DNA from 2 places in the Sporosarcina sp. Y352 genome. Region 1 is predicted to be linked to the other one. Evidence: a T-box and tRNA genes for the amino acid it is inferred to sense, from the RefSeq annotation. Region 1 holds a T-box; the other holds one or more tRNA genes.
The links. A T-box is a leader RNA that pairs with one kind of tRNA and senses whether it is charged. The one in region 1 lies ahead of ileS (isoleucine--tRNA ligase), so its partner is inferred to be a tRNA-Ile.
Positions count from the first base shown of each region.

Region 2: it has a tRNA-Ile gene. The T-box ahead of ileS (isoleucine--tRNA ligase) is inferred to sense a tRNA for this amino acid. The anticodon was not compared.

Region 1 covers NZ_JBXCJE010000002.1:271,978-284,858, reverse strand. Annotated here, with positions in the region: gene pyrR (bifunctional pyr operon transcriptional regulator/uracil phosphoribosyltransferase PyrR) at 1-367, opposite strand, end outside; gene AC1TO6_RS04330 (RluA family pseudouridine synthase) at 625-1,551, opposite strand; gene lspA (signal peptidase II) at 1,554-2,027, opposite strand; gene ileS (isoleucine--tRNA ligase) at 2,165-4,927, opposite strand; T-box leader at 5,085-5,302, opposite strand; gene AC1TO6_RS04315 (DivIVA domain-containing protein) at 5,355-5,864, opposite strand; gene AC1TO6_RS04310 (YlmH family RNA-binding protein) at 6,077-6,853, opposite strand; gene AC1TO6_RS04305 (YggT family protein) at 6,880-7,170, opposite strand; gene AC1TO6_RS04300 (cell division protein SepF) at 7,197-7,643, opposite strand; gene AC1TO6_RS04295 (YggS family pyridoxal phosphate-dependent enzyme) at 7,640-8,332, opposite strand; gene AC1TO6_RS04290 (PRC-barrel domain-containing protein) at 8,402-8,647, opposite strand; gene sigG (RNA polymerase sporulation sigma factor SigG) at 8,726-9,508, opposite strand; gene sigE (RNA polymerase sporulation sigma factor SigE) at 9,603-10,313, opposite strand; gene AC1TO6_RS04275 (sigma-E processing peptidase SpoIIGA) at 10,303-11,157, opposite strand; partial or broken gene AC1TO6_RS04270 (transposase) at 11,643-11,792, opposite strand; gene ftsZ (cell division protein FtsZ) at 12,561-12,881, opposite strand, start outside.
Region 2 covers NZ_JBXCJE010000021.1:32-8,486, forward strand. Annotated here, with positions in the region: tRNA gene AC1TO6_RS20105 (tRNA-Leu) at 1-58, shown strand, start outside; tRNA gene AC1TO6_RS20110 (tRNA-Arg) at 150-226, shown strand; tRNA gene AC1TO6_RS20115 (tRNA-Pro) at 253-329, shown strand; tRNA gene AC1TO6_RS20120 (tRNA-Ala) at 446-521, shown strand; tRNA gene AC1TO6_RS20125 (tRNA-Met) at 548-621, shown strand; tRNA gene AC1TO6_RS20130 (tRNA-Ile) at 629-705, shown strand; tRNA gene AC1TO6_RS20135 (tRNA-Ser) at 723-815, shown strand; tRNA gene AC1TO6_RS20140 (tRNA-Met) at 864-938, shown strand; tRNA gene AC1TO6_RS20145 (tRNA-Asp) at 942-1,017, shown strand; tRNA gene AC1TO6_RS20150 (tRNA-Phe) at 1,079-1,154, shown strand; tRNA gene AC1TO6_RS20155 (tRNA-Gly) at 1,162-1,232, shown strand; tRNA gene AC1TO6_RS20160 (tRNA-Ile) at 1,240-1,316, shown strand; tRNA gene AC1TO6_RS20165 (tRNA-Asn) at 1,318-1,392, shown strand; tRNA gene AC1TO6_RS20170 (tRNA-Ser) at 1,400-1,490, shown strand; tRNA gene AC1TO6_RS20175 (tRNA-Glu) at 1,499-1,570, shown strand; partial or broken gene AC1TO6_RS20180 (RNA-guided endonuclease InsQ/TnpB family protein) at 2,304-3,752, opposite strand; gene sigY (RNA polymerase sigma factor SigY) at 3,999-4,529, shown strand; gene AC1TO6_RS20190 (YxlC family protein) at 4,516-4,860, shown strand; gene AC1TO6_RS20195 (CPBP family intramembrane glutamic endopeptidase) at 5,399-6,190, shown strand; gene AC1TO6_RS20200 (serine hydrolase domain-containing protein) at 6,353-7,339, shown strand; partial or broken gene paiA (spermidine/spermine N(1)-acetyltransferase) at 7,517-8,034, shown strand; gene AC1TO6_RS20210 (FMN-binding negative transcriptional regulator) at 8,056-8,455, shown strand, end outside.

The sequences.
Region 1 (12,881 bases):
CCATAACTGCGTCCATCGCCGCACGAACCGTTCTGCCCGTGTATAAGACGTCATCCACTAGGATCACTTTCTTATTTGTCACATCATGCTCAATGTCGACTTGCTGCACGAGAGGTTCGTTGTTGCTATGTTTAAGCATTAAATCGTCTCGATATAATGTAATATCAAGTTCACCCGTTTTAATGGGCTTCCCTTCAATAAGCTCGATTTTCTCTGCAAGTCTCTTGGCGAGGTATGCACCACGCGTCTTGATGCCGACAAGAATACATTCATCAATTCCTTTGTTGCGTTCGATAATTTCATGAGCAATTCTCGTAACTGCCCTGCCAATTGCTTGTTCATCAAGAATATTTGCTTTTTCTGCCATTTGAACATCCTCCATTTCCCAATTTTCACTGTCGATTGTCGATTATAATACCATCCTGAAGCCAAGAGGGTTAAGTGGTTTCTTTTTTTTTATAAAAAAACCCTCCCAGCCAAGGACGGCGGGAGGGTATACGTGCAGAAATAAATGTACATAGAAACTGCGCGCAGCAGTTTGACTGTACTTCCGTGCAACCTTCCCAGCCTCTCTGGACTGATGTTAAAGGTATCGCTATTCAATTGCTTCGTTCAGTATACAATTCACTCTTCTGTCTTGTCAACACTTTTTCTGACTTTATCAACTAATTCTTTAAAGTCTTCTGGCAGAGGACTGTTAAACTCCAAATACTCGTCAGTTACAGGGTGCTTAAAGCCAACTGTACCTGCATGCAATACTTGTCCATTAAACTCAAGTGTTTTTTTAGGTCCGTATTTCGGATCTCCGACGAGTGGATAACCGATGTATTTCATATGAACTCGGATTTGATGCGTACGTCCCGTTTCCAATTTACATTCGACTAATGTGTAATCGCCAAATCGTTCAAGTACTTTAAAATGCGTTACGGCATGTCTTCCTTTATCGACAATCCCCATGCTTTGACGCTCACGTGGGTCACGGCCAATCGGAGCATCGATGGTTCCATTATCATGAGGTATATGACCATGAACAAGTGCAGTGTATACACGCGTTACTGTCCGTTTAACAAGCTGGTCGACCAATGATACGTGCGCTTTATCATTTTTTGCGACCATCAACAGGCCTGAAGTATCCTTATCAATTCTGTGGACAATACCTGGACGGAGCACACCATTTATACCTGAGAGATCCGTACAATGATGCATTAGCCCATTAACAACTGTTCCTGACGGATGACCCGGCGCCGGATGGACAACCATACCGCGCGGTTTGTTGACAACGAGGACATCTTTATCTTCATAGACAATATCAAGATTGAGGTTTTCTGCAACGACGTCGAGTTCTTCCGGCTCAGGTTCATCCACCGTTACCGTATCACCTAGTTTTACTTTATAATTCGGTTTCACTTGTATACCGTCTACAAGAACAAAGCCATCTTTCAGCCATGTTTGAATTTGTGTACGTGACCATTCTGGGTTGACTTCCGACAACGCTTTGTCAATACGACTTCCCTTGTGTTCTTCAGTTATTTCGATTTCAATTATTTCCATACCTACACCTTTTTCTTGTTCTTTTTTTCATCCATAATTATATGAATGATGATGATAACTACGCCAACTGTCAATGCCGCATCCGCCACGTTAAAAATGGGGAAATCATAATTGATAACCGGAATCATGACATCGACGAAATCGACAACTTCCTTGCGCCATAGACGATCAATGAAATTCCCAATTGCCCCGCCAAGCAAAAACATTAGACCAATACCGAAGAGCGGTTGACCTTTCGCTTCTTTATGAAAGTAATAAATGATGCCGCCTGCAACTACAACTGTGACAATATAAAATAACCACATTTGACCTTCGAGCATTCCCCATGCCGCTCCCCTGTTGCGGTGAGATAAAAGCCCCAAATAAGGTTCTGCAATACTGATTTTTTCACCAAGTTCCATATTTTTAACGACAAGCCATTTAGTAATCTGATCTAAAACTATGACCAATGCCGCCAATCCGTAATAAATGAACAATCCAAATACCCCCGTCCGACAGATTACGTACTATTTTACCACATAGACACCTATATGAGCGCGTTTCAACGCTAAAAAAAGCCGCTGCAGCAAGCTTAATAAAAAGACTGCAGCGGCGGCTTTCAATTTAACCCGTCTTACGAATAATGCTCTATCACGACTTCTGCACAACGCGTACATAGTGTTGGATGTGTTTCGTCAGTTCCTATTGTTTCGGAAATTGTCCAGCAACGTTCACATTTTTCACCATCTGCCTTTTCAACAAGAACACTTACCGTATCCAGTTTCAAAGTACCTTCAGGCATATTGGTAATATCACCTTCAGCAAATTGCGATACGATGAAGAATTGTGCGAAATCGATATCGTCCGCCGCGAATACATCTTTCAGGTTTTCAGGGACAGCAACCGTTACTTTCGCTTCAAGCGACTTCCCGATCACTTTATCATTCCGCGCTTCTTCAAGCGCCTTCAGAACATTATCCCGGACAAGCATCAAGGTAACAAAACGTTCACGCAATGCTTGTGCTGTTTCCCCAAGATCTTTCGCGTCAGGCATATCTGTAAGCTGAATACTTTCTTCCGTCTTATGTTCAACAAATGCCCACAGCTCATCTGTCGTATGCGGAATAATTGGTGTCAATAATTTCAATAGCGAAATCAAGGTTTCATACATTACTGTTTGCATTGCCCGACGATGTGGATGATCTGCACCTTCGATATATACAACATCTTTCGCAATATCAAGGTAGAACGAGCTCAATTCACCAGTACAGAAGTTATTTACTGCATGATATACATTTGCAAATTCGTAATTATCATATGCTTCACGTACTTCTTTAATCATATCCTGCAACTTCACATAAACAAATTTGTCTACTGTACGCAGATTTTCAAATGCGACTGAGTCAGTTGCCGGATTAAAGTCCGATGTATTCCCGTGAAGGAAACGTAGTGTATTACGAATTTTTCTATATACTTCAGAAACTTGTTTGAAATTTGAATCCGACACTCTGACGTCCGCTGTATAGTCAACAGAAGATACCCATAGACGAAGAATATCTGCACCCAGCTGATTCATCACTTTCGCAGGAACGATGACGTTACCGATTGATTTACTCATTTTACGTCCTTCGCCATCCAGTGTGAAACCATGGCTTAGCACGCCCTTATAAGGCGCATGGCCATTAATCGCAACACTCGTCGTAAGGGATGAATTAAACCATCCACGATATTGGTCAGATCCTTCAAGATAGAGATCAGCCGGATAGACAAGATCATCTCGTTCTACAAGTACACCCTGATGCGTCGAGCCTGAATCGAACCAGACGTCCATGATGTCTGTCTCTTTTGTGAATAGACCGTTTGGACTTCCAGCATGTGTGAAACCTTCTGGAAGTAAATCTTTTGCATCGCGTTCGAACCAGATGTTAGACCCATTTTCACGGAACAATTCCGAAACGTTGGCGATTGTTTCATCCGTAATGATTGGTTCTCCATTTTCAGCATAAAATACTGGAATTGGTACTCCCCATACACGCTGACGTGAAATACACCAGTCGCCGCGGTCGCGAACCATATTATACAGTCTCGTTTCACCCCATGATGGTGTGAATTTCGTATTTTTTATTGCGTCAAGCAATTCTGAACGGAACGATTCAATTGAAGCAAACCATTGTGAAGTCGCTCGATAAATTACCGGTTTTTTCGTACGCCAGTCATGTGGATACGAGTGAGTGATAAATGATAACTTCTGAAGTGAGCCCACTTCTTTGAGCGCTTCAGTAACTGCTTTGTTTGCATCTTCATAAAAGAGCCCTTCAAAGCCAGGTGCCTCGTCCGTCATAACGCCACGGTCATCAATTGGTGAAAGCGCATCAATTCCGTATGACTTAGAAACATAGAAGTCATCTTCCCCGTGACCCGGTGCTGTATGGACACACCCCGTACCAGCTTCAGCTGTGACGTGTTCACCAAGCATGATAAGTGAGTCGCGATCATACAATGGGTGTTTGGCAATGACACGGTCTAGCTCAGTACCTTTTAGTTCACGTTCAACCGCATAATCTTCCCATCCGAGCTCTTCAGCTACAAATGTAAGTAAGTCTTTAGCGATTAGGAATTTTCCTTCTCCTGTTTTAACAATGACGTATATAAATTCAGGATGGACAGAAATTCCCAGGTTTGCAGGAATCGTCCACGGAGTCGTCGTCCAGATTAAGAAATTAACATCTTCATCAATCACACCAAGTCCATCTTTAACAGGGAAACTAACATAAATAGATGGAGATTTCTTGTCTTGGTATTCGATTTCTGCTTCAGCTAGTGCAGATTCACTCGAAGGAGACCAGTAAACCGGTTTTAGTCCTTTATAGATATAACCTTTTTTCGCCATTTCTCCAAAAACTTGAATTTGACGTGCTTCAAATGATGGCTTCAGCGTGATATATGGGTTATCCCAATCGCCCCTTACACCAATCCGTTTAAACTGGCTACGTTGGCTGTCAATCTGACTAAGTGCATATTCTTCACACATCTTGCGGAATTCAGCTACAGTCATTTCTTTTCTCTTTACACCTTTGTTAACTAATGCCTGCTCAATCGGTAGTCCATGTGTATCCCAACCTGGAACGTATGGAGCATGGAATCCTGACATTGACTTGTGGCGGACAATCATGTCCTTCAACACTTTGTTCAAAGCATGGCCCATATGGAGATCGCCATTTGCATATGGAGGACCGTCATGTAAAACAAAAAACGGGCGCCCCTCAGTTCGTTGTTGTACTTTTTTATAGATGTCCATCTCTGCCCATTTCTCTTGCATTAAAGGCTCTTTGTTAGGTAAGTTTCCTCGCATTGGGAACTCTGTTTTTGGCATAAGAAGTGTATCTTTATATTCCATATTGTTTTCCTCCTTTAAAATTGAAAAGCGTAATCAGTTCGCACATTTAAAAAGCGCAGAGTACCCAGAATCCAAGTTTAACCAACGACTTTCGTAGATTATCCTCTGGCGAAAAATTTTATGATTTTCCGAGCAACAAAAAAAATCCCCACCCCTAAAAAGGGACGAAGAATTAATCTCGCGTTACCACCCTACTTGCAGCAAACAGATTTGCTACCACTCAGACACCATAACGGGGTGTGTCCGGGATTACGTAAATCATTCCATAATCCGGCTCAAGAGTGATCTTCATTTCCAAATTGTTGACCGGGCTTCCACCATCCCCGGCTCGCTGTACACAATTTCGGAAAGTACTTTCTCCTTCAACGCCTGTTCTAAATATATGCATATAATTATATGTGTGTATTAAGACCAAAGTCAAGTTTACTTACGAATCTAGGTCAGCAACCATTTCTAAGCGTTCTGCGTCGATTTCATATTCTAGCAAAACATCCCAGTCATCTGACTGGATAAGGTCAAGTTGCGCTTCAATAAGCATTTTAAACCGCGCACGGAAAACCTTGGATTGTTTTTTAAGATCTTCAACTTCCACAGAAATCTGACGTGCACGTGAAAGTGCTTCATTAACGATTCGATCCGCATTTTTTTCAGCTTCTTTGATTATCAATTTCGATTCTTTCATTGAGTTACGTCGTACATCCTCCGCAGCTTCTTGGGCGATAAGAATTGACTTATGAAGCGTTTGTTCAATTGTGTTAAAGTGGGAAACTTGTTCCGTTGATTGTTGTAAACTGGCTTGTAATGTTTTGTTTTCCGCAAGAACGTTTTCATAGTCTTTCATGATTTGTTCCAGGAATTCGTTTACCTCATCTTCATTATATCCACGGAACTTGCTTGCAAACTCTTTATTATGTATATCAAGTGGTGATAAAGCCATTTAAAGCATCTCCCTTTTAACGTATTCATTCTCTATTATACATGTTGGAACATCAGATGACAGTTCTTTTTTTAAACTATTGTCTGATAAAGTGAAACTTCAATTAACAGAGAATTATCATTCCATTGATTGTAAAAGAACTCAGATTACGAACGCCGCGTGATGGTTAAGTCTTAGAGTAGGAGGCATACTGCCCGTTAATGAAGAATAATTCATTCTAATTTCCCTACGACGAGTCTGATTTTATCTTTGCGGGTTCTTCCTTCAATTGCAATCACTTTAAAACGACCTGAACCTCTAACTGATATCATATCCGATTCTTGTAGTTCAAAAGTGGGTTGATCACGTATAGCCCAGTTCACTTTCACTTTTCCACTATGTATAAGTGAAGCAGCTTTCGGGCGTGCAACATTCAATAGAGCCGCCGTTACAACATCGAGTCTTAAGGAGCTGACAATATACATTTCCTCTGTCCATGTATCTGTCGTGTCTATCCAATCTTCAGAATTACGACTTTCTTCAACCGTCACTTTCGCTTTTCCAATCGATATAAAGTTCGCAGTCATATAATCATTTAACTCGTCCACAACCGCAAACTGTACCTCATCATTATCCACTCGAATGTCTCCAAACTTCGAACGATCAATGCCTAATGACATCATCGAACCAAGAATATCCTTATGATCTAGGGACAGAAACTTTGAAGCGTATTTGACATTGAACATGGCGATACGATAATCATCCATTTCCGGTACAAAATAATCAGGATAAATAAGAACTCTTCTACGTTCCGCATCAGGAAATGCGCCACTCGATCCGACAACTAAACTAGAACTTCCCGCGAGCGATTCAACAATACGTAGCTGCCTTGGATCTAAGAATCCTGTTAATTTAGGTGAATACGTATCCTCCACTTCACGAATCCAGCCAATCGCGGTTTCTATGAAAGGTTGTTCATCTTTTCTAAAGTGTTGCAATATTGTTTCCATTTATTTCTCTCCTTATAGAAAAATCCTCACATAAGTGAGGATAACATAATCATTTTATACACTTCAAAAATCCCCTTTGAGATTAAGCTCAAAGCGAATAACCCTACGATTGGTGAAATATCAATCATACCTAGTGGTGGAATGAACTTTTTGAAAAAACCTAAATATGGCTCTGCAATCTTTTCAAGCATTTTACCAAACTTAGTTTCACGTGAAGCGGGTACCCAAGACATAAGGATATATATAATAAGTAGTATTGAGTAAATTTGAATTAGCCATGCTATACCTCTATAAAGTAATGTTATGATCTCTGCCATTCTATTCCGTACACCTCATTCAATTTCTATCTTTCAAAATAATCGGAGATTGCGCCATCAACTTCTACATTTTCAGGAACGCATAGGAATATATCCGTCCCAATCCGTTGAATGTCTCCACCTATTGCATAAACTGTACCGCTCAAGAAATCGACAATTCGAATTCCCTGGTCCCGTTCGATTCGCTGTAAATTCACTACAACAGCGCGTTTATTTTTCAAGTGTTCGGATATATCTTGGGCTTCTGCATAAACACGTGGTTCGATAAGAACGACTTTTGAAGACTTCTGGAGACTTTGCAAACTGACGACCGTAGCAGATTGCTGTGGTTCTCCAGTTGTTTGTTTTCGGGCAGGTACTCTGCGAGGTTGCTCTTGTACTGGTCGCTGTTCTTCACGAATCGGTTGTTCTTTAACGTCGCTTTCTTCATCTTCCAGATAAAACCACTTCTCAAATTTGTTTTTGATGCTCATGTTTCTCCCCCGCTTTCTGCTCCGACTAGTGCGGTACCGATTCTAACATGGGTTGCCCCTTCTTCAATAGCGACTGTGAAATCGTTCGACATTCCCATTGATAGTTGAGTACAAGGTGCATGTGTCAGTTCTTTAACTGAGATGCTGTCTCTGAGTTCCCTTAATGAACGGAAAACTGTACGGATTGCATTCATATTCTCAGTGAATGGAGCCATTGTCATAAGGCCTATAATTCGGATTTTATCAAAAGCCGCAGCTTCATCAATGAAGCTTTCAAGCTCATCTGGCATGACACCAGATTTAGTTGTTTCACCAGAGACATTCACTTGAATAAAACACTCGATTGTATGGTTTGCACGCTTTTGAATCTCTTTTAGTAAACTAAGTCTGTCTACTGAATGTAGGTAATCAATCTTGTTTATGATATCTTTTACTTTTCGACTTTGAACATTACCAATAAAATGCCATATCGCATCATTTTGAATTGTTACCTGCTTCTCAAGAAGAACTTCGGGACGATTTTCACCCAGATGTTGAATACCTGTTTCCAAAATTTCAGAGGTTCTTGCTACCGAAACTTCCTTTGTGACGGCAACGACCGTTATTTCCGACCTTTTTCGACCTGCTCGATCACACGTAATTTGTATAATTTGTTCAATTTCTTCTATCCGACTTTGAAGGTTTTCCATTATTATCACTACTTTTCATATATCTTGTATTTCATTGTACCAACCTAGCCCGTACATATCAATTATAAATCATTTTCCTGATACCTTTTTACCTACAAGTACGATATCTTTTCCTATTGTTGTAATGTCTTTTAGATTGACACTTTTAGTATCTTTGTCTTTTCCATCAAAAAAACTGCTTCGATCTCCACCTCCGACAAGCAATGTTTCGACTTTTCCCGTAACAATATCAATTGTGGCATCTTGAACAAAACCTAGGAACGAACCCTTAGTTGCATCAATAACCTCTTTTTTTTGCATTTCTGAAAACTTCACAAAACCCCTCCTATGATTGAATATATGCACACGAACAAAAAAATAACGCAATGCAATCGCTGCATTGCGTTACTATTATCAATTTTGTTCCATTCCTTCTCGTATCGTTTTAACTGCACTCTTCTCTAATCTTGATATTTGCGCTTGAGAAATGCCCAATTCTTTTGCAATTTCCGTCTGCGTCTGTCCCAAATAAAATCGTTTGGATAGGATGGATTGCTGCCTCTCATCCATTGATGATACCGTTTCTTTTACAGATACATATGTCAACCACCGCTCTTCTGACACGGTTTTGTCTTGTATCTGATCCATCATGAACACGGGATCCCCACTGTCTCCATTCATAGGTTCATGAAGTGACATGGGATCTTGAATTGCGTCTAGTGCAAATAATATATCGTCCGCAGGAATCCCGGTTGCTTCTGACAAATCTGAAATTCGCGGTTCTCTTTGATTGTCGTTAATGAATTGTTCTTTGGCTCTGATGGCCTTATATGCAATGTCTCGTAGTGATCTTGATACCCGTATTGAATGATGGTCACGCAAATGTCTTTTTATTTCTCCGATAATCATTGGGACTGCGTAAGTTGAAAATCTGACGTTATGTTTCAAATCAAAGTTGTCAATCGATTTAAGTAAGCCAATGCAGCCGACTTGAAATAAATCATCCGCCTGTTCTCCCCTGTACGCGAACCTCTGAACTAAGCTAAGGACAAGACGCAAATTACCAATAACAAGTTCTTCTCTTGCTGAATGATCTCCACTTTGAAGCCTGACAAACGTTGCTTTCATCACATCATTTGTTAGTAATGGCAATTCGGACGTATCAATTCCACAAATTTCTACTCTAGTACGTACCATTCGCTTTTCCTCCGCATTCTGTAGATGACTGTACAAGATAGTCTGTCCGCAGTTGTCCAGAATATGCGGGAATCCGCTTCGCCAATTTCAACCATTATGCAATGGGTTGATTTAAACTTTCACGTAATTCCGAGATTATTTTCTTTTCAAGTCGGGAAATATAAGATTGTGAAATCCCAAGCAGTTCTGCAACTTCTTTTTGTGTCATTTCCACTTGTCCCGTCAAGCCAAATCGGCATTCCATAATATAGCGCTCCCGTTCGTCAAGGCTCGTAATCGCTTCAATCATGTGTTGGCGTTCTATTTTCTTTTCTACGTCATCAATGATAATGTGCTCATCTGTGCCGAGTATATCCGACAATAGCAATTCATTTCCGTCCGCATCAGAATTGAGTGGCTCATCAAAAGATATTTCTGACCGCGTCTTATTCGTTTTACGAAGATGCATTAAAATTTCGTTTTCAATACAACGAGATGCGTAAGTAGCCAATTTGATATTTTTGTCAGTTTTAAATGTTTCAATCGCTTTTATAAGTCCGATCGCACCGATGCTGATAAGATCCTCGATATGTGTGTTGGTGTTATCAAAGCGACGTGCAATGTAGACAACGAGGCGAAGGTTTTTTTCTATAAGCCTATCACGCGCGTTCATATCGCCTTCCATGAATGCTTTGATTGTTTCAGCTTCTTCTTCCCGTGTTAATGGCTTTGGAAGAGATTCGTGTCCTCCAATATAGTATGTGCCATTTTTCTTTTTAAAAAAACTGGCAATAACCGACATCCACTTCTTTAGTTCATGTAGCATAAGCAGTTCCCCTTTCCCCATTTAATATATCCATTGCGGATACGTGCAAAATAGCCTCAGCACCATCAGGATAACGGCGGTCATTTTTAGTCACGACTATATAACCTGGTTGCATTGTATCTTCATCACCAAGCACCCATCGATCGAACTTGAAGCCGACAGCCCAGGACTGTCCCTGAAGAGTGACCAAACGTATTAACCGTATTTGTTTTTGATAAGCTTTCGGAAATGCAGACATTGAGGGTGTACTTTGTGGATCCCAAGCAAGAAGCGGTTCTAGTAGATCTTTCGGAATATGTCTTTCAAGCACTTTAAATGATACAAAGTGAACTGGAGCTCCGGACAACGGCTCAGTACAACCGTTCCCTGAATCGATAAACACATCAATTTCAATGTTTGCATTCCATATGTTCAATATGGATGACTTACGAAGCTCCGATACATGGCGAGCAGTTCTGACATCTAGCCACTTCTTTTTCATGAAGTATAGGGAGACATATGCCACAATCGCATAAGTTAGAACGTTTATTGAAGAACTGAACATGTTGATGCGATAGTGAAAAGCGGTAAGTAAACCACCCGCAAATACTGCACCGATTAAAACCATAACCGAGGACTTTTTCCAAATGCCAAAGTTTCTTCCAAATGCACAGAAGGTCATACAAATAAAGGAAAAAATTAAAGTGACGATTGAAGATGGCAAGATGGTGACAGCCAAAGCACCTACAAAAGCGGCTAACACTAGTCTTCTGCGAGCGGCTTGGACGTTTCCTGCTTTGTTAGCGAATGAAAGGATAGCATAATTGAACAGCATATTCACTCCGACAATGAGTTCTCCGTACATAAACCGCCCTCCCTGAAAACAACGATATCATCTATGCCATGAAATGTTTGTCGGAACGAGGGTTAAGTAAAAAAAAGAAATCGACAGAATTCGATTTCGGTTTTCGGTACATATGGTTGTTTACTGAATAACTGGGTTCTTTGTCAAATGACGTTGGTGAAGTATTTTAGCCGCCTATAATTGATTTTTTTTGTCGCCGGACTGTCCAGAAAGTCAGTAAAACTGATTTTTTGCGGCAATCCTTTATTATATAGGTTTCCAAATATCTCGTTGCTTTCCGTTCCAGATGGACGCTTTCCGCGGGCACGGCTTCAGCCGCCGGAGTCGCCATCTTGCACTCCAAGCAACTAAAATTGCACTTTAAAATTAGATATATGTATACATAAATTGCCCAATCCCATAAAATGCTCGACAGTTAGATTGTGCTGCTTTAGAGCGTGATCGTTTTTGTTCGCTATGTTTATCAGATGGTTTAAACTTAAGTGTAAAATAATACGGTTTTTGTAATTCTGGAGATTCCTGTATGCATATGCGACACGATTCAATACTTTAATTTTATTGTTAATCCCTTCAATCCTTCCGGTATTGTAAGGGTAAATAAAGATGTTTTCTATGAACGGAAGATGTTTTCGGAGTGCAATCTTTAACGTCTATTGCAAGGGATTGTTCTTTTTCAAAAGTAAATAGGTTGGATTTACACCCGTAATCGGTATAGTAATTCGAGACAATTGAGTCCCATTTTTATAAACCGTCTAGTCAATGTTTCCTACACCACACTCTTCGCAATGTGTAGGATTATATGTCAATTTACCAAGGACATTTTTATATACTTTTCCTTTAAAAGTCCCTTCTTTTATGAACTTTTCTTCAAAAGTGATGTTTGAGTCTTGAATATCGAGTAGGGATTTAAAATATTAGTGTATGACAAGTGAGTTCCCTCCTGGATGATGGCTTTAGTCGACTTTAATGCTACAAGGAATCTTACTTGTTTTTTATTTATATTGAACTTACGTTCCTCACACTTTTAGCTGATTGGAGTGCAGAGCGGCGACTCCGGTGGGATTAGCGTGACAGGTGAGACCCCGCTGGAGCACGGTTTTCGCGACGAGGAGGAGGGAAAGATTGAACTGCATCTTTCCGCACTTGTCCGCACGCCCCACGGAACGCGTCCGCTCGGAACGGAAATCAGCGTGTAGTAGGATTCTTTAGTTCAATTTACATTTATAAAAAAATGACGTAAGTAAAATTTTATCCCTTTCTCCTGTTTTGTGGAGATGGGGATTTTCTTTCACCAACGTCATATATTGTACAACTAATAGTTGTGGATTGTTTATAGTATTTCCACACAAAAAAGCTTACCAAAAATGCAATTGCATCTTTGGTAAGCTTTTAATTTCTCATTATTATCTGCGTCGATTACGTAAGAAAGTCGGAATATCGAGCGCGTCATCTTGATGATTATTTTGAGGTTGGCGTGGAGGTTCCTGTTGTTGGAACTGTGGCGCTTCCTCCCTGCGTTCCCGCGTTGGCGGTTGTTGTACAGGAGGTTGTTGTTGTTGTTGTTCACGTGCCTGTGGACGTCCTGCACCGAAACCAGCGCTTCTAGACGGACGTGATACCGTTAGTTGCTCTTCGGTAAATCCAGTTGCAATGACTGTCACAATAATCTCGTCTTTCAAGTTATCATTGATGACCGATCCGAAAATCATATTCACATCTTCATC
Region 2 (8,455 bases), on a different contig from region 1:
GCGCTAGACTTAGGATCTAGTGCCTTCGGGCGTGGGGGTTCGACTCCCTTTACCCGCACTTATAATGCGAAACTGGCAGACATACAGGACTTAAATTCCTGCGGTCATGACTACCGGTTCTCGGCATAGATACTTAATTATACTTATATGCGCTCGTAGCTCAATTGGATAGAGCACCTGACTACGGATCAGGAGGTTGTGGATTCGACTTCTGCCGGGCGCACCATTATTTTTTATCAATTTATATATTATCGGGACGTAGCTCAGCTTGGTAGAGCACTTGGTTTGGGACCAAGGGGTCGTAGGTTCGAATCCTGTCTTCCCGACCATTAAACTTTTTAAGCAGTTCTATCGCTTAAAGAAGTTACCATTTTAAGCAGTTCCACCGCTTAAATAAGCTATCATCTTAAGTAGAGTTGTTACTTAATTAATTAACCCTTACATTGGGGCCTTAGCTCAGCTGGGAGAGCGCCTGCCTTGCACGCAGGAGGTCAGCGGTTCGATCCCGCTAGGCTCCACCAATTACAAAAACTATATATATTATCCTGGCGGCGTAGCTCAGCTGGCTAGAGCGTACGGTTCATACCCGTGAGGTCGGGGGTTCGATCCCCTCTGCCGCCATCTTAAGGGACCTTTAGCTCAGTTCGTTAGAGCATACGGCTCATAACCGTCTGGTCGCAGGTTCCAGTCCTGCAGAGTCCACCAATACTTTATATAATCACGGAGGTATACCCAAGCTCGGCTGAAGGGATCGGTCTTGAAAACCGACAGGGGAGTCAAATCCCGCGGGGGTTCGAATCCCTCTACCTCCTCCATTATCACTAAGTGGTGAAATGCATTTGAATAGTTACTCATATTGTTGTCGCGGGGTGGAGAAGTGGTATCTCGTCGGGCTCATAATCCGAAGGTCGCAGGTTCAAATCCTGCCCCCGCAACCAAATGGTCCCGTGGTGTAGCGGTTAACATGCCTGCCTGTCACGCAGGAGATCGCCGGTTCGATCCCGGTCGGGACCGCCATTTTTATTAGTATTATCATAGGGTTTAAGAAAAGTGAGAGCTTACTGTAAACCGAATATGTGGCTCAGTAGCTCAGTCGGTAGAGCAAAGGACTGAAAATCCTTGTGTCGGCGGTTCGATTCCGTCCTGAGCCACCATAATTATGCGAGTGTAGTTTAGTGGTAAAACCTCAGCCTTCCAAGCTGATGATGAGGGTTCGATTCCCTTCACTCGCTTCAAAGAGGGCCTATAGCTCAGCTGGTTAGAGCGCACGCCTGATAAGCGTGAGGTCGGTGGTTCGAGTCCACTTAGGCCCACCATTCCGCAGTAGCTCAGTGGTAGAGCAATCGGCTGTTAACCGATCGGTCGTAGGTTCGAGTCCTACCTGCGGAGCCATTTTTTTGGGGAAGTACTCAAGCGGCTCAAGAGGTGCCCCTGCTAAGGGCATAGATCGCGAAAGCGGTGCGAGGGTTCGAATCCCTCCTTCTCCGCCATATTCTTTGGCCCCTTGGTCAAGCGGTTAAGACACCGCCCTTTCACGGCGGTATCACGGGTTCGAATCCCGTAGGGGTCATAATAAAAAGCAGCTTTACTAGTTCATTGAGAACTAGTAAAGCTGCTTTTCGTTTGCTTCGAGACACGCCCGAAAAATGTTTTGGCATACCAGAAGAGATACTTACGCATTTTGAGTGATTTATATTAAAACCGATTTTTCCTATTCAGGAGATGTCGGTTTTTTGCATTCAAAAAGGTATTGAAGGGAGTTGGAAGAGGATCTATTGAAATATGAATATAGGGTTATTTTAAAACGCATTTACTTAGCAATCACTATGTATAAATACGTTTATCTACTTATTTAAAATACAAAATTCAGTCGTGGGAGATTCATGAGTGTTTTTTATCTTGTCGCTGAAATGTTAATTGTCGGATTCCCAATTTGTCTAATTGCTTTAGTATTTATAATGTTGCACTAACGGGGCAGCATTCCTGTTTGAAGGATATTCGGGGTCTTGAAAGAAAAAAAGCCCTCTAGTATGATGAGGGTGTCAACGACCATTGACCCATCATCAAACAAGGAGGACTTCTTTATGCGGTTTAAATGCAATGAAAAAATTAATCAAGTTAGTTAGTTAAAGAAGACATACTTAAACAAATCATGTAAGTAGTTTGATAATACTATAGTAATTAAAAAAGTACTCTGAACTCGTTGAATGAGCAACAATACCTTGGTTTTTAGTCAAATATATAACTTTCAAGTAAACTTAATGAACCTCCCACGACTGAAGTCACGGGTTTCAGGGTTGGTGCTATCGCACATTGACCACTTGAGGCTGGGAACACACAGCCGCTATACCGTTAGCGAATGCTTTCGGCACTACTTTTCTTAGGATGTTTGCTGCACCATTAACATCCGCATTTATTAAAAAAGTATTTTTAGTACGGTAAATACCGCGTTTTAATCTTTTTCCACTGAATATTTGTTTGACATTATTCCCCGATTTGTAGGTTGGAATAATGTCATCATCTAGAAAACTAGCCTGTGATGTGTAACTTTCTTCAGTTACAATCACCGAAATACCCTCGGCATTTGCTTTGTAAGTAATTAATTCTATTAGCAATGAGTGTGGCACTTGGACAAAGTTTTGATTGTTTCTTTTCCCTAATTCTATTTTTTGTTTCCAACCCACATTCTTGCCAATAACAATTGCATCAATGTTTCTTTCCACGGCTATTTTCACGATATTGAAACTAACTTTATGGAAAAAGTCTTTGATTTGTCTATGTCTTGCGAAATCTAATTTCACTAATTTTTCAGACTGGAAGTTTCCTTCTTTTGATTTCTTCCCGTTACGAAGAGCCGCGTAGTAGTAAGCGCGCATTTTGTTGTACCATTGGTTGATGGATTTAACTTTACCGCCTTTAAAAAGGACTGGAACGTGCTCTGTATTAAAAACTAGCGCTGCAATGTTATCAAGACCTAAATCGATACTCATGCATCGCTCCAATTTGAAGGATACTTGTTTTTTCCTCTCGATTAAAAACACTAATTCAACAGTAAAACAATTGTGCTTGGGTATGATTCTCACTTGTTAAAACTTACCGTTGAAATTTGCTAACTTACCAATATTTATTTTACTTTTGGTTTTTGGAAAGCTCAGGAATTTACCGTCTTTATTTTTGCAAATCTGATTCGAAAGAGTTGATTCTTTCCTGCTTCCTTTAGGTAGGTAACCAGGAATAGAAGGTCTTCCTGTATATTTTCCTGGGTTCTTTTTGAAGTCTTTCAAACTTGCGAAAAAACTAGTCCAATTTTGTACAACATTTCTAAGAACTTGTTGATTTATCTGACCTGGCAATGAATAATAGTCTGTTTGTTTAATTGTTTTAAATAGACAATCAAGAAAATTGTAACCTAAGAAGGATTTTTCTTTTGAAGGTAACTCAAATAGGTTTTCCTTTATTTCTTTTTGTTCGTCTTTCGGTTTCATTTGTTCTTTTTCTAATTTTTTGCTAAATGCTCCTTGTTGATTTGCATTCATTTTATCAATATTGTCACGAATTGTGTTCATTACTTCTATTTGTAAAGGCTGTAACACACCTACATTATTTAAAGCAGTGTATACCTGCCTGATAAAGAAATTTGTCGTGTTATATAGTTTATTACTATTTAGACAAAGTTCATCGAAATAAGTATACATTTTATGACCATTTTTAATATTGATTTGAAAAGTTCGATATTCTTTATTCGGCACCATAGTTTGTCACCTGCCTTCCTTAAGAATATTCTACCAAATGGAACATAGGTTTGCCCAGTGATGTTACTTTAGAACAAAAAAGGAAAGCCAATTCATCCCACGACTGAAGTCACGTGTGTTCTTGGCTTAATCATAAATACTAATAGGTGGCTAAATGTTTTTGTTGTGATTCTTTATTTTGAAAATGAACGATTTTCCCCAGTTAGTCGTATTACATATAGATTATTATTGTCTGGAGTAGATCTCATGGATGAAAAGGATTTAATTCGAAAGGCGAAAATAGGAGATACATTGGCTCTTTCGAAACTGTTACAACAGAATTATTCGTTCCTATTTAAGTATTTAATGAAAGCTACCCTTCATCCACAAATCGCAGAAGATTTAACACAAGAGACTATGATGAAGTGTATTGAAAAAATCCAACTGTATAATGGTGAATCCAAGTTTTCCTCATGGCTCATAACAATCGCAACAAACCTTTTTATCGATCAACAGCGTAGAAAGAAGCGGGAGATAAACTGGCTAGAGCAGGAACAAGCTCTCCGAAAAATGAAATGGATTGCAGCCAATATGAACGAAGAATGGACTGATGTACTTGATGTACTTGCTCAAATTAATGAAGAAATACGTATGCCAATCTTGTTAAAGCATTATTACGGATATTCATATAAGGAAATTGGGAAAATGATGGGTATTGCAGAAGGAACAGTAAAATCTCGAGTTTCAAATGGTCTAAAAAGTATACGAAAGGAGTTGGCTGAACTTGAAGGAGTATGATTCTAAAAATAGTAAATCTATGTTGGATGATGAAGATGAATTAACGGTTAAGCAATTAATAGATGGTTTAGAAAAACTGGATCAATGGAATCCAGTATCTACTCCACACTTACAATGGTTTCAACAGAATGTTGAATTAGAGAAAAAAAGAATACGAAAAAAACAATGGAAAGACCTCCTCACGTTTATGTCTGTTGCAGTATTTGTGCTTTCGGTTGTGATTGCTGTCGTTTATCGTCAGCCAATTCTTTTTCTATATTTTCAGCTTGTGGGGATTATCTTATTGCCCTTAGCTCTTAACAAAACTAGAAAGAAGGTCAGTAATGAATGAACTTAAACGAACTAAGTAGCACACCGCTTTGGTTATTGGTAGTGATTGCATTCATTCTGATTTGCCAGAGCTCATGGATGTTTTGGGATGCACAGATGAGGGGACACAATGCTTGGCTATGGGGCTTTTTAGGCCTTATTCAATTTCCAACGTATCTTATTATCTATCTTATTTTTGTAAGAAAAAAATTTAAAAGAAAAATCTCAGGAACAAATTCCTGAGATTTTTTTATTTATTTTTTCGTGAGTGAACGATTAGACGAACGTAATCGTATTAAGGGTAAGTAAACAATTTGGAGGAGGAAAAATGAATGAACTGTTAAATGGAATCCCATGGGGAGTGATTGCGCCAATTCTTGTCTTACAATTAATTCTAAGCTGTTTTCTGAGAGATTGTTGCTATTAGATGACATCTTTAACAATACGATAACTAAACTTGTAGAATATCTTGTCTTCGACGAAGATGTTTTCTATCGTTAACAGAGAAAACAAAAATTCATAATTTAATGACCTTTAAACTAAAATCAAGGAGGTTAGCTATGATAAAGCAAAAAAGTGTTAAAGGATTATTCATTTATCTCTTGGTTGGAATCATTGCAATTTTTTTCTCCATTCTTTTTGTACTATCGACAAATCGGACCCAATTAGAGCAATTGAGCGAAATGACGGGGTTCTCAGGACCGCCTGAAATGTTAGCCTTACTCTCCGTCATACCAAATTTTGTTTTATTTATAATTTTTCTTGTCATTGGATTTTTCATTGCTCATAAAGTGGGTTTAAAATCTGTGATTATTCACCCTCACGCTAGAGAAAAGCCAAAATCAGAGTGGATAAAAGGGATTAAACTAGCTATCATACTCGGTTTGATTGCAGCGGTCGTTTTGAGAGGTTTCGATTATCTTTTCCGACCGTTCTTACCAGATGGTTTAATAGAACTATTACGACCTTATAGTACGTTAGAATTTATAACAGCTTTACTCTACGGAGGAATTCTTGAAGAACTACTAACGCGTTTTGGGTTAATGAGCTTGTTAGTCTTTATTTTTTGGAAACTATTTGATCGAAAATCGGCAAAACCTTCTAACTGGGTCTTTATCGTTGCCATATTCATTAGCGCATTATTATTTGCATTAGGTCACTATGGCATAACCGCAAGTAATATAGAAATGACACCATTCATTTGGTTCCGAATGATTCTCCTAAATGGTTTACCTGGTTTCTTCTTTGGCTGGATTTATTGGAAGCACAATCTAGAACTTGCCATGCTTGCACATATGTTTGCACATATTGCTATGAATATACTAATGTTGATTTACTCCTTATTTATGTAAAAGTATCAGAAAAGTTACGTCCATTTACTAATAAATTGGATTAACTAATAAGGTTTCAGTCAAAATCGTTATTATAATGATTAACATGGGGGAGGTAAGCATATCGAAATTCAAAAACAAAAAGTCCGAAAAATTTTCGGAAACCTTACAAAAAAAAAGCAAATACATGAATCTGTTCTTCTCGTAGAAAATTCCAATGGAGATGTTTCATACAGCTTTGGGTACGGGGGGAAGAATATAGATACGCCATTCTTTATTGCAAGTATCACAAAGCTGTTCACAACCACTTGTATTTATATATTGAGAGAGCAGGGAAAACTGTCACTGGATGATGAAATAACAAGATATTTAAAAAAAGACACATTAAAGAACCTTCACGTATACAAAGGCCGAGAGTATTCTAATAGACTTACAATTTCGAACTTATTGTTTCATACAAGTGGATTGAGGGATGTGATTGAGGAGGGGAGCAATAAGTCGAAAAAACGTGCTATCCTTTATAAGGATGTGCAAATTGATTTTAATGAAACCCTATTAAAGACGAAGGAAATTAAACCACACTTTGCACCAGATATGGGAAAAAGAGCTCATTACGCAAATATAAACTTTGAAATTCTCGGAAAAATAATTGAAATAGTTACTAATTCAACATTGGAAGATGTGTATAGACAATTAATTTTTGATCCATTAGAACTTAAAAGTACTTATCTTCCGAAAGATGAGGATGATTTTATCCCGTATGTGTATTATAAGGACACTGCCTTATACCGTCCAAAATTACTTAGGAGCGTTCGCGCAAGTGGCGGTTGTGTTTCCACGGCTCGTGAATTAATGGTATTTATCAAGGCTTTTTTTAAAGGAAATCTATTTAATAATACTGTTTTTCATGAACTAAAAGTAAACAACAGATTGCAGGCTTCTATGCTTCCAATTCATTACGGTTCAGGATATATGAGAGTTCCACTAAATGGTCTTGCAACAATTTTTATGGGAAAAGGTGAGTTAATTGGTCATTCTGGTTCAACAGGTTCCTTTGCATTTTACTATCCCGAAAGTGACATGTTTTTTATTGGAGATGTCAATCAAATGGAAAACCCCTCGACTCCTGTACGGTTGGTGATGCGACTTGCCATGACTATAAAATCATGAAGATTAAAGTATCTTCCATTAAGCGCAATTTTTAAATAAAATCCTCTTTACTTATTGTGCTAACGGATGCTTTAGTAAAAGAAGAAAGGGTTCTATCTTTTTTAAAATTAGGTCTTGATAATTTTAGTTCAGTCGCCAAACGGCAAAAATACGCTCGTTGACGTCAGATATATTCAAATGGGTATAAATATAAAAAAGTGTATACTTGAAGATTCACGCGAACTTCAAGAAATTAGTCAAGAAACATTTATTGAGACATTTAAGCATCAAAATGCACCAGAAAATATGAATGCTTATTTTGAAAGAGCATTTAACTTAAAACAATTAGAAAAGAATTATCCAATCCTTCTTCGCACTTCTATTTTTGTTGTTTTAATAATGAAGTCGCTGGATATTTGAAGGTCAACACCGATAATGCTCAGTCGGAAGAAATGGACGTTGGATCACTTGAAATTGAGAGGATTTATATTAGGAGCAAATTTCAAAATCATGGGCTTGGTAAGTGCCTTCTAAATAAAGCGATGGAAATTGCGATAGAATGTAAGATAAATAAAATCTGGCTAGGTGTATGGGAAAAAAATGAAAAGGCTATTGCTTTTAATAAAAAAAGGGGGTTTGTTCAAACTGGAGCCCACTCTTTTTATATGGGTAATGAAGAACAAGTGGACTTTATAATGATCAATACGATCACATAACTGTTTTGAAAGGGGTTTACTATGTATATTCCTAAATATTTCAAAGTCAAAGATGCTGATAAAATTTGGGATTTTATTCAAAATAACTCTTTTGGCACGATTGTCACAACAGAACAAGGAAAACCAATTTCCACTCATTTGCCATTGCAGTTAATGAAGGAAGGAGATACTTACTATATAACAGGACATATGGCTTATGGGAATCCTCAGTGGAGAACACTCGAAACCTGTGAAGATGTACTGGTTATGTTTCAAGGACCACATGCTTATATCTCTTCTTCCTGGTATGAAAAGGAAAATGTTCCGACATGGAACTATCAAGCTGTACATGCATATGGTATAGCCAGCATTTTGGATGAAGAAGAGCTTAAACAGGACCTGGCAATGTTGCTTCAAAAATACGAAAAACACCGTGATAATC